3 regions of the Serratia sp. Ae19-1 genome follow, and region 3 is predicted to be linked to each of the others. Evidence: predicted binding sites of a transcription regulator. Region 3 holds the regulator's gene; each other region holds the start of a gene.
The links. Region 3 encodes CRP, which controls carbon source genes, mostly activating them, when cyclic AMP is high. Its sites were predicted from a motif close to ATGTGANNNNNNTCACAT; they were not measured.

Region 1 (4,819 bases), 600 kb from region 3:
ATCGAGACCTCGCGTTCCGATATGGATCTGCTGGAAGCCTTCAAAGAGTTCGAATACCCGAACGAAATCGGGCCGGGCGTCTACGACATCCACTCGCCGAACGTGCCGAGCGTGGAATGGATTGAAGCGTTGCTGCGTAAAGCCGCGCAGAATATCCCGGCGGAACGCCTGTGGGTCAACCCGGATTGCGGCCTGAAAACCCGCGGCTGGCCGGAAACCCGCCAGTCGCTGGCCAACATGGTATTGGCGGCGCAGCGCCTGCGCGAGCAGGCGTGATGAGTGCGGCGGATTGACCGCCGCTTATAGATTTACTGGTGTGATGATTGGGCGCTTCGGCGCCCTTTTTTATGCGGGGGAGGTTACTTGACGCCGTGCTGGGCGAACCACGCCAGCATGCGCTGCCAACCGTCCTGCGCCGCTTCGGCGTTGTAGCTGGGGCGATAGTCGGCGTTGAACGCGTGCCCGACGCCGGGGTACACCACGATTTCAGCATCAGCGTTGGCGGCGCGGATCGCCTGACGCATGGTTTCCACCGTCTCCAGCGGAATACTGCTGTCCTGCCCGCCATACAGCCCCAGCACCGGCGCCGACAGGTGGGTGGCGACATCGACCGGATGCTTCGGTGAATTCAGCGTTTTTTCACCCACCAGCTTGCCGTACCAGGCGACCGCCGCCTTCAACTGCGGGTTGTGCGCCGCATACAGCCAGGTAATGCGGCCGCCCCAGCAGAAGCCGGTGATCGCCAGCTTGCCGGCGTCGCCGCCGTGGCGGATGGCCCAGTGCGCGGCGTGGTCCAGATCCGACAGCACCTGGCGATCCGGCACCTTGGTCACCAGTTGCTGGAACAGCTCGCCGATATCGGTGTAGTCATTGGCGTCGCCCTGGCGGAAATAGAGCTCGGGCGCGATCGCCAGATAGCCCTGTTTCGCCAGGCGGCGGCACAGATCCTGAATATGTTCATGTACGCCGAAGATTTCCTGCACCACCAGCACGATGGGGAAGGGGCCGTTATGGTCGGCGGGTTTGGCGACGTAGGCCGGCAGCGCGTCTCCCTGAGAAGGGATGGTCGTTTGCCCGGCGTGAATGCCCTGTTCATCCGTGATAATCGCGGAGGCGGCCAACGGCGCGGCGGCCGGGGCGAATCCCCCCTGAGCCTGTTCTAATGTCATCACATGTTCGGTTTTCATTGCGGTCTCCGTGCAATAGAAAAAAGCGCTGAGATTAACTATAGGAAAGATTACCCATTATTGGCGCTGCGTGGAGCACTTTCGGACAAGTCGATAAAAAACGGCTAATTATCTGGCTTTACGGCATTTTTAGGCGCTTTTTATCATGTTATTGCGGGTTTTGGCCCACGTAATTGCCATAAGGTGCGTTAGATGGCTTTTTTGTCCCTAAGCAGCCGATAAGATAGGGTTATTTCTGGTTGTTGAGCTAAATAGTTTCAACCGGCAACCAACGGGGAGAGGTGGCAAGCTTTGTCGGCTAGACTGAGGTTCAGCAAGAGAGTGCTGGCGGCGCTGCCTTGTTATTTTGTGATAAAAATCACAAAAAATATGTAGCATGTAATTTGTTTCTTTTTTCATAGTGACTGTCGTCACGAAAATAGGCGACGATTTTCAGTAGAGTGCTTTTTTGTTCCTCCCAATAAACATGATCCATGAGGAGTCTCGTATGTCTCAGTCTGACGTTTTTCATCTCGGCCTCACCAAGAACGATTTACAAGGGGCCCAGCTTGCCATCGTGCCGGGCGATCCGCAGCGCGTAGAGAAGATTGCCAAGCTGATGGAAAATCCGGTGCATCTGGCCTCCCATCGTGAATTCACCACCTGGCGCGCGGAGCTGGACGGCAAGGCGGTGATCGTCTGCTCCACCGGCATCGGCGGCCCGTCTACCTCTATCGCGGTGGAGGAGCTGGCGCAGTTGGGCATCCGCACCTTCCTGCGCATCGGCACCACCGGCGCCATTCAGGCGAACATCAACGTCGGTGACGTGCTGGTCACCACGGCGGCGGTACGCCTCGACGGCGCCAGCCTGCACTTTGCGCCGATGGAGTTCCCGGCGGTCGCGGACTTCGCCTGCACCACCGCGCTGGTGGAAGCGGCCAAAGCCAGCGGCGCGACCACCCACATTGGCGTAACCGCCTCTTCCGATACTTTCTACCCGGGCCAGGAACGTTACGATACCTACTCCGGCCGCGTGGTCAGCCGTTTCAAAGGCTCGATGGAAGAGTGGCAGGCGATGGGCGTGATGAACTATGAAATGGAATCCGCCACGCTGCTGACCATGTGCGCCAGCCAGGGCCTGCGCGCCGGCATGGTGGCTGGGGTGATCGTCAACCGCACCCAGCAAGAGATCCCGAACGCCGAGACCATGAAAAACACCGAAAGCAAAGCGGTGCAGATCGTGGTGGACGCCGCTCGTCGCCTGCTGTAATCACCTTCCCTGAACGGGCCGCCGACGCGGCTCGTTTTTCCATTCGCGACTAATCTGTTACGGTGATACTCCTCAGCGCTGCGCCGATGGCCGCCGCGCGTTGTCAGAACAACAACAACGAGGACGTTTATGACCGCCCAGATCCTGCTTCATCCTTCGCTTGCGCCGCTCGACGGTGGCATCAATTTCCGTGACTTCGGCGGCAACGGCGTGGCCGATGGACGCCGCATCAAGCGCGGCCTGCTGTTTCGCTCTGGTTCCCTCGAGCGGCTGACGGAAAACGACTGCGCCTTTCTCGCCGGTGTGCCGGTGCGTTCGGTGCTGGACTATCGCGATGCCGACGAAGTGCAGGCCAAGCCGGATATTCTGTGGAATGGCGCCGACTATTATCACGTGCCGGCCAACCCGCTGAGCAGCGAAGTCAACGCCAACCTGGAGAAGCTCACCAACGAAACGCTGGCCGCTTTCGACGCCCGCGCGTTCATGCTGGAACTGTATCGCCGCCTGCCGTTCGGCAATGCGGCCTATCAGCGACTGGCGCAGCTGCTGAGCAATCCCGGCGGTGGCGCCATCGTGCAGCATTGCGCGGTCGGCAAGGATCGCACCGGTGTCGGCTCGGCGCTGGTGCTGTTCGCGCTGGGTGCCGACGAAGCGACCGTGCTGGAAGACTATCTGCTGACCGAAACCACGCTGGCCGCTTTCCGCGAGCAGATGCTGGATCAGCTGTCTATCAAGCTGAATGCGGCGGCGCTGGAGCAATTCGCCTACGTGCTCAGCGCGCGTGAGGAGTTCCTGATGACCGCGCTGGGCTGCATCCGTCAGCAATACGGCTCCACCGACCGCTGGCTGGAGGCGGAATACGGTCTGGGCGCGGCACAGCGCGAAGCGCTGCAGGCGTTCTACCTCGAGTAAATCGCCGCGTGTTTAACCGGGGTTTAACTCGCCCCGGCCTATCCTAAGCGGTGAATTATCGCGTATCAGGAGCCCCGCATTGAGCCTCAATGACGTTATCAACTGGGTCAGCGACGTCGTGCGTCAGCACGAAGGCTGGGCCATTCCCATCATTTTTTTCCTGGCGTTCGGCGAGTCGTTGGCGTTTTTGTCGCTGCTGTTGCCGGCCACGGTGATCCTGCTGGCGCTGGGCGCGCTGATCGGCGAAAGCGGCATCGCCTTTTGGCCGATTTGGGCCGCCGCCGCCGTCGGGGCATTTTTCGGCGACTGGCTCTCTTACTGGATCGGCTACCACTATCAGGATCGCGTGGCCCATATGTGGCCGCTGTCGCGCAATCCGCAGTTGCTGGCGCGCGGGCACGCGTTCTTTGAACGCTGGGGCGTGCTGGGCATTTTCATCGGCCGCTTCTTCGGCCCGCTGCGCGCCGTGGTGCCGCTGGTGGGCGGCATTTGCGGCATGCCGCAGCGCTACTTCCAACTGGCCAACGTCACGTCGGCGATGATCTGGGCGTTCGGCATTCTGGCGCCGGGGGCATTCGGCATCAAGTGGCTCAGTCAGTGGCTGGGTTGATTTCTCGCTAAATTGCGCAGCGCCGCGCAATATTGTGCGTGGCCGGCAAAATCAGGCTGGACATCCATACAGCCTCCCCTTAACGTGACGGGCAATGGGCGTGCAAAACGCCGCAACGGCAAGGTGCAACAGGAGGCAGGGTGGATACCAGTCTGATTTATGGGATTGGCGGCGTAGCGATCGGCATGCTGTTGGGGTGGCTGATCGCCAGTCTGCGGGTGCAGCAGACGCATGCGCAACATGAAACCGAGCTGCGGTTGCTGGAGCAAGCGTTGCAGCAGGCGCAGCAGGAAACGGCGGCGCGGCAGGAAACGTTGCAGCGCCACGAGCAACAGCTGCGCCAGAGCGAGCTGGAGCTGCGCAATCTGCACAGCCAACTGGCGGCCGGGCATGAGAAGCTGCAACAGCTCAACCATTGGCGCAACGAATGCGAACTGCTCAATCAGGAGCTGCGTGCCCAGCGCGAGGTCAATAGCGCGCAAGAAGCCGAACTGCGCGAAGTCACCATCCGTCTGGAAGAGACGCGCATGGCGGCGGAAGAGAAGCAACGCCTGCTTATCAACAGCGAACAGCGGCTCACCACCCAGTTTGAAAATCTCGCCAACCGCATTTTTGAACACAGCGGCCGCAAGGTTGACGAGCAAAATAAGCAAAGTCTGGATCGTTTACTGTTGCCGCTGCGCGAACAGCTGGACGGTTTCCGCCGTCAGGTGCAAGACAGCTTTGGCCAGGAGGCGCGGGAGCGCCACACGCTGACGCACGAGATACGCAATCTGCAGCAGCTGAACGCGCAGATGGCGCGCGAGGCCATCAACCTCACCAAGGCGCTGAAAGGCGACAACAAGACGCAGGGCAACTGGG
Region 2 (4,819 bases), on a different contig from region 3:
AATGCGCTGGGCAGCCGACTGGGTTCGCTCAATCAGGATTATCATCTGGGGCGCCGCTGCGGCCGTTACTTCCTGGCCACCGTCGGCCAGTGGATGGCGCAGCCGGAGCCGGACGGCATGAAGGTGAAGAAATCGCTGTCGCGCCGTCTGATCCAGCCGGAGAACGTCAGAATGCCTTCGCCGATCGTGACCGATATCGCCATGCCGTCCGATCTAGGCGCGCAGCCGGAGGCCGCGGTGGCGGCGCCGAAAATTATCCTGCCGGGCGATCTGCCGCCGGGTGAAGGGGGCGCGCTGTGAGTTACGCCTTTACCGATACCCACTGCCATTTCGATTTCCCACCCTTTACCGGGCATGAGGCCGAGAGCCTGGCGCGGGCAGCCGACGCCGGCGTGCAGCGCATCATCGTGCCGACGGTTACCGCCGATCGCTTCGCGCGGGTGCTGCGGCTGGCGCAGGAGCACGCGCCGCTGTTCGCCGCGCTGGGGCTGCACCCGCTGTATATCGCGCAGCATCATGAACCGCAGTTGGAACAGCTGGCGGCGTTGCTGGCCGAACGGCCGCACAAGCTGGTGGCGGTGGGGGAAATCGGGCTCGATCTGTATATGGACAACCCGCAGTTCGAGCGGCAGCAAAGCGTGCTGCTGGCCCAACTGAGGCTGGCGAAACAGCATGACCTGCCGGTGATCCTGCACTCGCGCCGCACTCACGATCAGCTGGCCGCGGCGCTGCGGCGCATACAGCTGCCGCGTCGCGGCGTGGTGCACGGCTTCGCCGGCAGCCTGTCGCAGGCACAGGCGTTTATTCGCCTTGGCTATTATATCGGCGTGGGCGGCACTATCACCTATGAGCGGGCGCAGAAAACGCGCGGCGTGATGGCGCAGCTGCCGCTCGAGGCGCTGCTGCTGGAGACCGATGCGCCGGATATGCCGCTGGCCGGCTATCAGGGGCAGCCGAATCGCCCCGAACGCGCCGCCGAGGTGTTTCAAACGCTGTGCGCGCTGCGGCCGGAACCGGCCGACGAGATCGCCGCCCACCTGCAACGCAATACTCAGGCGCTGTTCGCCATGCCGAACTGAGATGACCATAACGTGACCTGCGTCACGTTATAAGATTTTCATTTGCGTCTCGTTGTATACATTTGTGACATAAATCGGTGCGAGGGTGACCTCGCTCAGTATAATCCCCCCCGAAACTCTCCAATAGCAGACCTCTCTTCATGAGCAGGGATGTATTTTATTTTTTGCAACAGGGAAACTTTGCATGCAACTCATCATGAGTCTGGTTGGCATGGCGGTGCTGATCGCCATTGCGGTGCTGCTCTCCAGCAACCGCCGGGCCATCAAACTGCGCACCGTCGTGTGGGCGTTCATCATTCAGGTCGGCATCGGTGCGCTGGTGCTGTACGTGCCGCTGGGCCGCAGCATCCTCGGCAGTATGTCTAACGGTGTGGCAAACGTTATCGCCTACGGCAATCAGGGCATTTCGTTCATCTTCGGCGGGCTGGTGTCCGACAAGATGTTCGAGGTGTTCGGCGGCGGTGGCTTCGTGTTCGCGCTGCGCGTCCTGCCGGTGATCGTGTTCTTCTCCTCGCTGATTGCGGTGCTGTACTACCTCGGCATCATGCAGTTGGTGATCCGCGTTCTGGGCGGCGGCCTGCATAAGCTGCTGGGCACTTCGCGCACCGAATCGCTGTCGGCGACCGCCAACATTTTCGTCGGCCAGACCGAAGCGCCGCTGGTGGTGCGTCCGTATATCGCCACCATGAGCCAATCGGAACTGTTCGCCGTGATGTGCGGCGGCCTGGCCTCGGTGGCCGGTTCGGTGTTGGCGGGGTACGCGCAGATGGGCGTGCCGCTGGAATACCTGATCGCCGCGTCCTTCATGGCGGCGCCGGGCGGGCTGTTGTTCGCCAAGCTGATGGTGCCGGAAACTGAGCAGACCCACGATAAAGACGATGCGATGAAGCTGATCGCCGAAGAAGATCGTCCGGCCAACGTGATCGACGCGGCGGCTTCCGGTGCGGCTTCCGGCATGCAGCTGGCGCTGAACGTCGGTGCGATGCTGCTGGCGTTTATCGCGCTGATCGCCTTGCTTAACGGCATTCTCGGCGGTATCGGCGGCTGGTTCGATTATCCGCAGCTGTCGCTCGAACTGATCCTCGGCTGGGTGTTCTCGCCGATCGCCTTCCTGATCGGCGTGCCGTGGAGCGAGGCGATGACCGCCGGTTCGTTTATCGGCCAGAAGATCATCGTCAACGAGTTCGTCGCCTACATGAACTTCGGCGCCTATCTGCGTCCGGACGACGTGGTGGCGGCGGAAGGCCTGCAAGTGCTGTCGGCCCACACCAAGGCGATCATCTCCTTTGCGCTGTGCGGTTTCGCCAACCTCTCCTCGGTGGCGATCCTGCTGGGCGGTTTGGGCAGCATGGCGCCTAACCGACGCCATGACATTGCGCGCTTCGGTCTGAAGGCCGTGGCGGCGGGCACGCTGTCCAACCTGATGAGCGCCACCATCGCCGGCTTCTTCCTGGCGCTGTAAGCCATCCCTGAGCCCGCGACGGTGCGACCGATCGCGGGACTCCGCCTATACTCTAAGCAACGCGGGTGCTTGCCGCACCCGCGATCTTCAGCCGCTTCTTTAGCGAATTTGTGAACGATATCGCGTTATTTTGTGATGTTCTTCACATATAATTCCGGTCTGTTACAGTGCTATTTCATATAGTGTGACGCTGAACGCGAATCGCCCCCGGCATTCGTGTTCAAATAGCTATTACTGGCCGGCCGCAAGGCGGGTGGCCATGTGCGGTGAGAAGGATCTCAGTTGCCGCCGCGGGAACGCCGTTCCCCAGCGCTATCTTCATGGAACCAAGTCCGCTCGCCAACACCCAGGTACTCAGTTGGAGAGTTTTATGACCGAATTAACCGCAGCAGCGCAACGTGCGCTGAACCTGATGGATTTAACCACGCTGAATGATGACGACACCGATGAGAAAGTGATCGCGCTCTGTCGTCAGGCCAACAGCCCGGCCGGCCACACGGCGGCCATCTGCATTTACCCGCGTTTTATCCCGGTGGCGCGTAAGGCGCTGCGCGAGCAAGGCACGCCGGACATTCGTATCGCCACCGTGACCAACTTCCCGCATGGCAATGACGATATCGACATCGCGCTGGCGGAAACTCGCGCGGCGATCGCCTATGGTGCGGATGAAGTGGACGTGGTGTTCCCTTACCGTGCGCTGATTGCCGGCAACGAGCAGGTTGGCTTCGAGCTGGTGAAACAGTGCAAACAGGCTTGCCAGGCGGCCAACGTGCTGCTGAAAGTGATCATCGAAACCGGCGAACTGAAACAGGCCGATTTGATCCGCAAGGCGTCCGAGATCGCCATCAAGGCCGGGGCTGACTTTATCAAGACCTCCACCGGCAAGGTGCCGGTTAACGCCACACTGGAGAGCGCCGAGCTGATGATGTCGGTGATCCGCGATATGGGCGTGGCGAAGACGGTGGGCTTCAAGCCGGCCGGCGGCGTGCGCACCGCGGAAGACGCGCTGCATTATCTGCAACTTGCCGATCGTATTCTGGGCGAGGGCTGGGCCGACGCGCGGCATTTCCGCTTTGGCGCTTCCAGCCTGCTGGCCAGCTTGCTGACCGCGCTGGGCCACCAGACCCAGACCGCCGGTGGCGGCTACTGATCGATTTCGTTGGCGGGCGCCAGGCGCGCCCGTCTGCACCGACTCTCGGCGACACAGGGGGATGCCTTGTTCCTGGCTCAAGAAATTATTCGTAAAAAACGCGACGGCCAGCCGTTAAGCGAAGCGGAAATCCGCTTTTTCATCAACGGCATTCGCGACAACGTGGTGTCGGAAGGGCAGATCGCCGCGCTGGCGATGACCATTTATTTCCACGACATGAGCATGCCGGAGCGCGTGGCGCTCACCATGGCGATGCGCGATTCCGGCACCGTGCTGGACTGGAAGAGCCTGGCGCTGAATGGCCCGATCGTCGACAAGCATTCGACCGGCGGCGTGGGCGACGTGACGTCGCTGATGCTCGGCCCGATGGTGGCGGCCTGCGGCGGCTATGTGCCGATGATCTCCGGCCGCGGCCTGGGGCATACCGGCGGCACGCTGGACAAACTGGAAGCCATTCCGGGCTTCAATATTTTCCCGGACGATAACGCCTTCCGTAAAATCATTCAGGACGTCGGCGTGGCGATCATCGGCCAGACCAGCTCGCTGGCGCCGGCGGACAAACGTTTTTACGCCACCCGCGACATCACCGCCACCGTGGATTCGATCCCGCTGATCACCGCCTCCATTCTGGCCAAGAAGCTGGCGGAAGGGCTGGATGCGCTGGTGATGGACGTGAAGGTCGGTTCCGGCGCCTTTATGCCGACCTACGCCCTGTCGCAAGATCTGGCGCAGGCGATCGTCGGCGTGGCCAACGGCGCGGGCTGCAAGACCACCGCGCTGCTGACCGACATGAACCAGGTGCTGGCCTCCAGCGCCGGTAACGCGGTGGAAGTGCGCGAAGCGGTGCGCTTCCTGACCGGCGAATACCGCAATCCGCGTCTGCTGGAAGTGACGCTGGCGCTGTGCGTCGAGATGCTGCTGTCCGGCGGCCTGGCGCAAGATGAGGCCGACGCGCGCGCCAAACTGCAGGCGGTGCTGGACAACGGCAAGGCGGCGGAGGTGTTTGGCCGCATGGTGGCGGCGCAGCAGGGGCCGATAGACTTCGTCGAACGCTATGATAGCTATCTGCCGGCGGCGACGCTGAGCAAGCCGGTGTATGCTGAAAAGCCAGGCATCATCAGCGCTATG
Region 3 (4,819 bases):
GCTGGAGCCCTGCGCCTATCGCATGGAGCAAGGCTTCTCTCGCGTTTATCAGCGCTACCTGCTGGGGCAGTTGAAACAAAACGCCACCCGTAAGTTGTTGCACTACCCGGACACCCTGCCGCTCAAGCTGTCACAGCTTAACGGCCTGCGGCGCATCCGCGAATTCGACGACGCCATCACCTCGCGCATTCACGGCTTCAGCGACGCTATCGACTATTATCGCCGCTGCAGCGCCCTGCCGCTGTTGCCGGCTGTCCAGACGCCGCTGCTGATCATCCATGCGAAGGACGATCCCTTCATGACCCATGAGGTGATCCCCGACGTCGCCGGCCTGCCGCGCAATATCGAATACCAGTTGACCGAGTACGGCGGCCACGTCGGCTTCGTCGGCGGCACGCTGAAAAAACCGCACATGTGGCTGGAGCATCGCATTCCGGCCTGGCTTTCCCCTTATCTGGACATCCCGACGTGATCATTCCCTGGCAAGAGCTGACAACCGATACCCTGAATAGCCTGATCGAATCCTTTGTACTGCGCGAAGGCACCGATTATGGCGAGCACGAGCGCTCGCTGGAGCAGAAGGTGGAGGACGTGCGCCGCCAGCTGAAAAACGGCGACGTGGTGCTGGTGTGGTCGGAACTGCACGAGAGCGTCAACATCATGCCGCGCGGCCAGTTCCGCGCCGGGCAGGAAGAAATTTAGTGGCGCTCGGTTCTATGACTGACGGAAAAAATCAGGTAACAATGGGGCATTGCAAACCAGCGCGCACCATTTTTTCCTGACATAGAGAGCGTCAACAAGAGCCACAATAATCCCCTGACGCCGGCGCATTCAACACGGAGTGACAACCACCATGTCTGCCAAACATCCCGTTATCGCGGTGACCGGTTCCAGCGGCGCCGGCACCACCACCACCAGCGTGGCGTTCCGCAAAATCTTCCAGCAGCTCAACATTCGCGCCGCCGAGCTGGAGGGCGACAGTTTCCACCGCTATACCCGGCCGGAGATGGACGCGGCGATCCGCAAGGCGCGCGATCTGGGCAGACACATCAGCTATTTCGGCCCCGAGGCCAACGACTTCGGCCTGCTGCAGCAAAGCTTTATCGACTACGGCAAGAACGGCACCGGCCGTTCGCGCAAGTACCTGCACACCTACGACGAAGCGGTGCCATACAATCAGGTGCCGGGCACCTTCACCCCGTGGGAGCCGCTGCCGGCGCCGACCGACGTGCTGTTCTACGAGGGGCTGCACGGCGGCGTGGTCACCGAGCACCATGACGTGGCCAAACATGTCGATCTGCTGGTCGGCGTGGTGCCGATCGTCAACCTGGAATGGATCCAGAAGCTGATCCGCGATACCGGCGAGCGCGGCCACTCCCGCGAAGCGGTAATGGATTCGGTGGTGCGTTCGATGGAAGACTACATCAACTACATCACGCCGCAGTTCTCGCGCACCCACATCAACTTCCAGCGCGTGCCGACGGTGGACACCTCCAACCCGTTCGCCGCCAAGGCCATTCCGTCACTGGATGAAAGCTTCGTGGTGATCCACTTCCGCGGGCTGGATCAGATAGACTTCCCCTATTTGCTGGCGATGCTGCAAGGATCGTTTATTTCGCACATCAATACGCTGGTGGTGCCGGGCGGCAAGATGGGGTTGGCGATGGAGCTGATCATGGCGCCGCTGGTGCAGCGGCTGCTGGAAGGCAAGAAGATCGAATAAGCGCGTTGAGCGCGGCGGCTGGCCGCGCTCCGTCTCGATTACGCCGGCTGGCGGATCTCGAAGCTGTGGGTCACCGTAGCGGCTTTGTTGAGCATCAGCGCCACCGAGCAGTATTTCTCCGCCGACAGGTTCACCGCACGCTCTACGATCTTGTCGGTCAGATCCTGACCGGTGACGATGAAGTGCAGGTTGATATGGGTGAACAGCCGCGGGGCTTCTTCGCGGCGCTCGGAGGTCAGCTTCACCTCGCAATCGCGCACGTCATTGCGCCCTTTTTGCAGGATGGACACCACGTCGATCGCGCTGCAGCCGCCTACCGACATCAGCACCATCTCCATCGGGCTGGGCGCTTTATCGCCGGCGTTGCCGTCCATCAGTACCTGATGGCCGGAGGCCGATTCACCCAAAAACGTTAACCCTTCCACCCATTTAACTCTTGCCTGCATTCTGGTCACTCCGGTTGATTTCTTAAAATCAGAGTACGCTTTCGCATAGAAACAGGCAACGTAACCTGATGCTAATCATGCTGAAGCGAGACAACACGAGACACCCGCCTTACTCTGTGCTACAAACAGAGCCGCAATAAATCTTTCCGGGACACTGCATTTCAGGGAAACGCCCAGAGAAAGGCTCCTTTACCGGTATGTTAACAGAATGTAGCTTGCAGCGCTTACGGCAAGTTAATATGCTAGAGCGACAGCGTATTTTTATGACACGCCTCAAAACTTGCCGGTAGCCCTCGCTCATAACAGCGGCTACAGGCGGGTTTTACAGGGAACTCTGACCCCTGTGACACAAGGCAGCGATAACAACAGAGGATAACAGCGAATGGTTCTCGGCAAACCGCAAACAGACCCTACTCTCGAATGGTTCCTGTCTCATTGCCATATCCACAAATATCCATCGAAGAGTACGCTGATTCACCAAGGTGAAAAGGCCGAAACGCTTTACTACATCGTGAAAGGCTCCGTCGCGGTGCTGATCAAGGATGAAGAAGGTAAAGAGATGATCTTGTCCTACCTCAACCAGGGGGATTTCATCGGCGAGCTCGGATTGTTCGAAGAGGGCCAGGAGCGCAGCGCCTGGGTTCGCGCGAAAACCGCCTGTGAAGTGGCCGAAATTTCCTACAAGAAATTCCGCCAGCTGATCCAGGTGAACCCGGACATCCTGATGCGTCTGTCCGCCCAAATGGCGAGCCGCCTGCAGGTCACTTCCGAAAAAGTGGGCAACCTCGCCTTCCTGGACGTTACCGGCCGCATCGCGCAAACCTTGCTGAATCTGGCGAAGCAACCCGACGCCATGACTCACCCGGACGGCATGCAGATCAAAATCACCCGTCAGGAAATCGGCCAGATCGTCGGCTGCTCGCGCGAAACCGTTGGCCGTATTCTGAAAATGCTGGAAGACCAAAATCTGATTTCCGCCCACGGCAAAACCATTGTCGTCTACGGCACCCGTTAATCCCTGAAAAAACGGCGCAATCTGCGCCGTTTTTTATCTGCTCGCTGCCATGTGGCGTCGTCTGATCTACCACCCGGAAGTCAATTACGCACTGCGACAAACGCTGGTGTTGTGCTTGCCGGTGCTGTTCGGCCTGCTGATCGGCCAACTGCAGCTCGGCCTGATGTTCTCTCTGGTGCCCGCCTGCTGCAATATCGCCGGTCTCGACACGCCGCATAAGCGCTTCTTTAAACGGCTGATCGTCGGCGGTGCGCTGTTCGCCCTCAGCAGCCTGCTGCTGCAACAGGCCCTGCTGTGGCATCTGCCGCTGCCGGCACTGATGCTGGGTCTGGCGCTGTTGCTCGGCGTCACTGGCGAAATCAGCCCGCTGCACGCCCGGCTGTTGCCGGCGGCGCTGGTGGCCGCCATCTTCGCTCTCAGCATGGCCGGCACGGTACCAATCTGGCAGGCGCCGTTGTTGTACGTCATCGGCACCGCCTGGTACGGCTTATTCACCTGGTTCTGGTTCAAACTGTGGAAAGAGCAGCCAATGCGCGAGACGTTGAGCCAGCTTTATCTGGAACTGGCGGACTACTTCGAAGCCAAGTATTCGCTGCTGACCCAACACACCGACCCGCAAACCGCGCTGCCGCCGCTGCTGGTGCGCCAGCAAAAGGTGATGGATCTGATCAGCCTACTGTACCAACAGCTTAATTTCCTGCCGCACGCCAACAACCTCGATCAAAAGCGCCTGCAGCGCGCCTTTCAGGTGGCGATGGACCTGCAGGAGCACATCACCGTCAGCCTGCATCTGCCGGAAGAAGTGCAGAAGCTGATGGAGCAGAGCCAGGCCGAAGCAATCATTCGCCGCAACGCCCAGGTGATCGCCGGCCGGCTGCGCGTGGTGGCGCACGATATTCTCTACCATCAACATTCGAAGCGCTTTTCCATGACGCACGAGCTGGCAGCGCTGGAAAAAATGGCGGCGCAGCATCCCGACAACCCGGTCGGCCAGTTTTGCTACTACCATTTCAGCCGCATCGCCCGCCTGCTGCGCACCCAGCACCCGCTGTACCGCCGCGATTTGATGCCCAGCCAGCACCGCCTGCCGTTTTGGCCGGCGTTGGCCAGCTACCTGTCGTTCAAATCCACCGCCCTGCGCAATGCCGCGCGGCTGGGGGTAACGCTGGCGGTCGGCAGCAGCCTGGGGGCGGTATTCAACCTGCCGAAGCCTTACTGGATCCTGCTCACCATCATGCTGGTGAGTCAAAACGGCTATAACGCCACCCGGGTGCGCATTCAGCACCGTGCGCTGGGCACGATCGCCGGCCTGTTGCTGGCGGCGGGTCTGCTGCAGCTGCAGTTACCGGAAGGGGAAACGCTGAGCATCATGCTGGTGATCACCCTGCTGGCCTACCTGGTTTCGCGCAAGAACTACGGGCTGTCGGTGATCGGCTTTACGGTCACGGCGGTTTACACCCTGCAGCTGCTGGCGCTGAACGGCTCGCATTTTCTGGTGCCGCGCCTGATCGATACGCTGATCGGCTGCGTGCTGGCGTTCGGCGGCACCATTTGGCTGTGGCCGCAGTGGCAAAGCGGGCTGCTGCGCAAAAATGCCCATCAGGCGCTGGAGAACGATCAGGCCGCGCTGCGGCT

Region 1: udp (uridine phosphorylase) is a predicted target of CRP. The motif match lies at 1,534-1,551, and genes of this name have one in related genera.
Region 2: deoC (deoxyribose-phosphate aldolase) is a predicted target of CRP. The motif match lies at 2,672-2,689, and genes of this name have one in related genera.

The regions. Positions count from the first base shown of each region.
Region 1 is NZ_JBCHWD010000002.1:349,310-354,128, reverse strand. It holds gene metE (5-methyltetrahydropteroyltriglutamate--homocysteine S-methyltransferase) at 1-276, shown strand, start outside; gene AAIE04_RS07030 (dienelactone hydrolase family protein) at 360-1,187, opposite strand; gene udp (uridine phosphorylase) at 1,675-2,436, shown strand; gene AAIE04_RS07020 (tyrosine-protein phosphatase) at 2,566-3,348, shown strand; gene AAIE04_RS07015 (DedA family protein) at 3,428-3,958, shown strand; gene rmuC (DNA recombination protein RmuC) at 4,099-4,819, shown strand, end outside.
Region 2 is NZ_JBCHWD010000005.1:326,130-330,948, reverse strand. It holds gene AAIE04_RS16725 (patatin-like phospholipase family protein) at 1-300, shown strand, start outside; gene AAIE04_RS16720 (TatD family hydrolase) at 297-1,079, shown strand; gene AAIE04_RS16715 (NupC/NupG family nucleoside CNT transporter) at 1,264-2,541, shown strand; gene deoC (deoxyribose-phosphate aldolase) at 2,912-3,691, shown strand; gene deoA (thymidine phosphorylase) at 3,758-4,819, shown strand, end outside.
Region 3 is NZ_JBCHWD010000002.1:951,951-956,769, reverse strand. It holds gene AAIE04_RS09785 (hydrolase) at 1-472, shown strand, start outside; gene AAIE04_RS09780 (YheU family protein) at 469-702, shown strand; gene AAIE04_RS09775 (phosphoribulokinase) at 854-1,723, shown strand; gene AAIE04_RS09770 (OsmC family protein) at 1,762-2,169, opposite strand; gene crp (cAMP-activated global transcriptional regulator CRP) at 2,552-3,184, shown strand; gene AAIE04_RS09760 (YccS/YhfK family putative transporter) at 3,234-4,819, shown strand, end outside.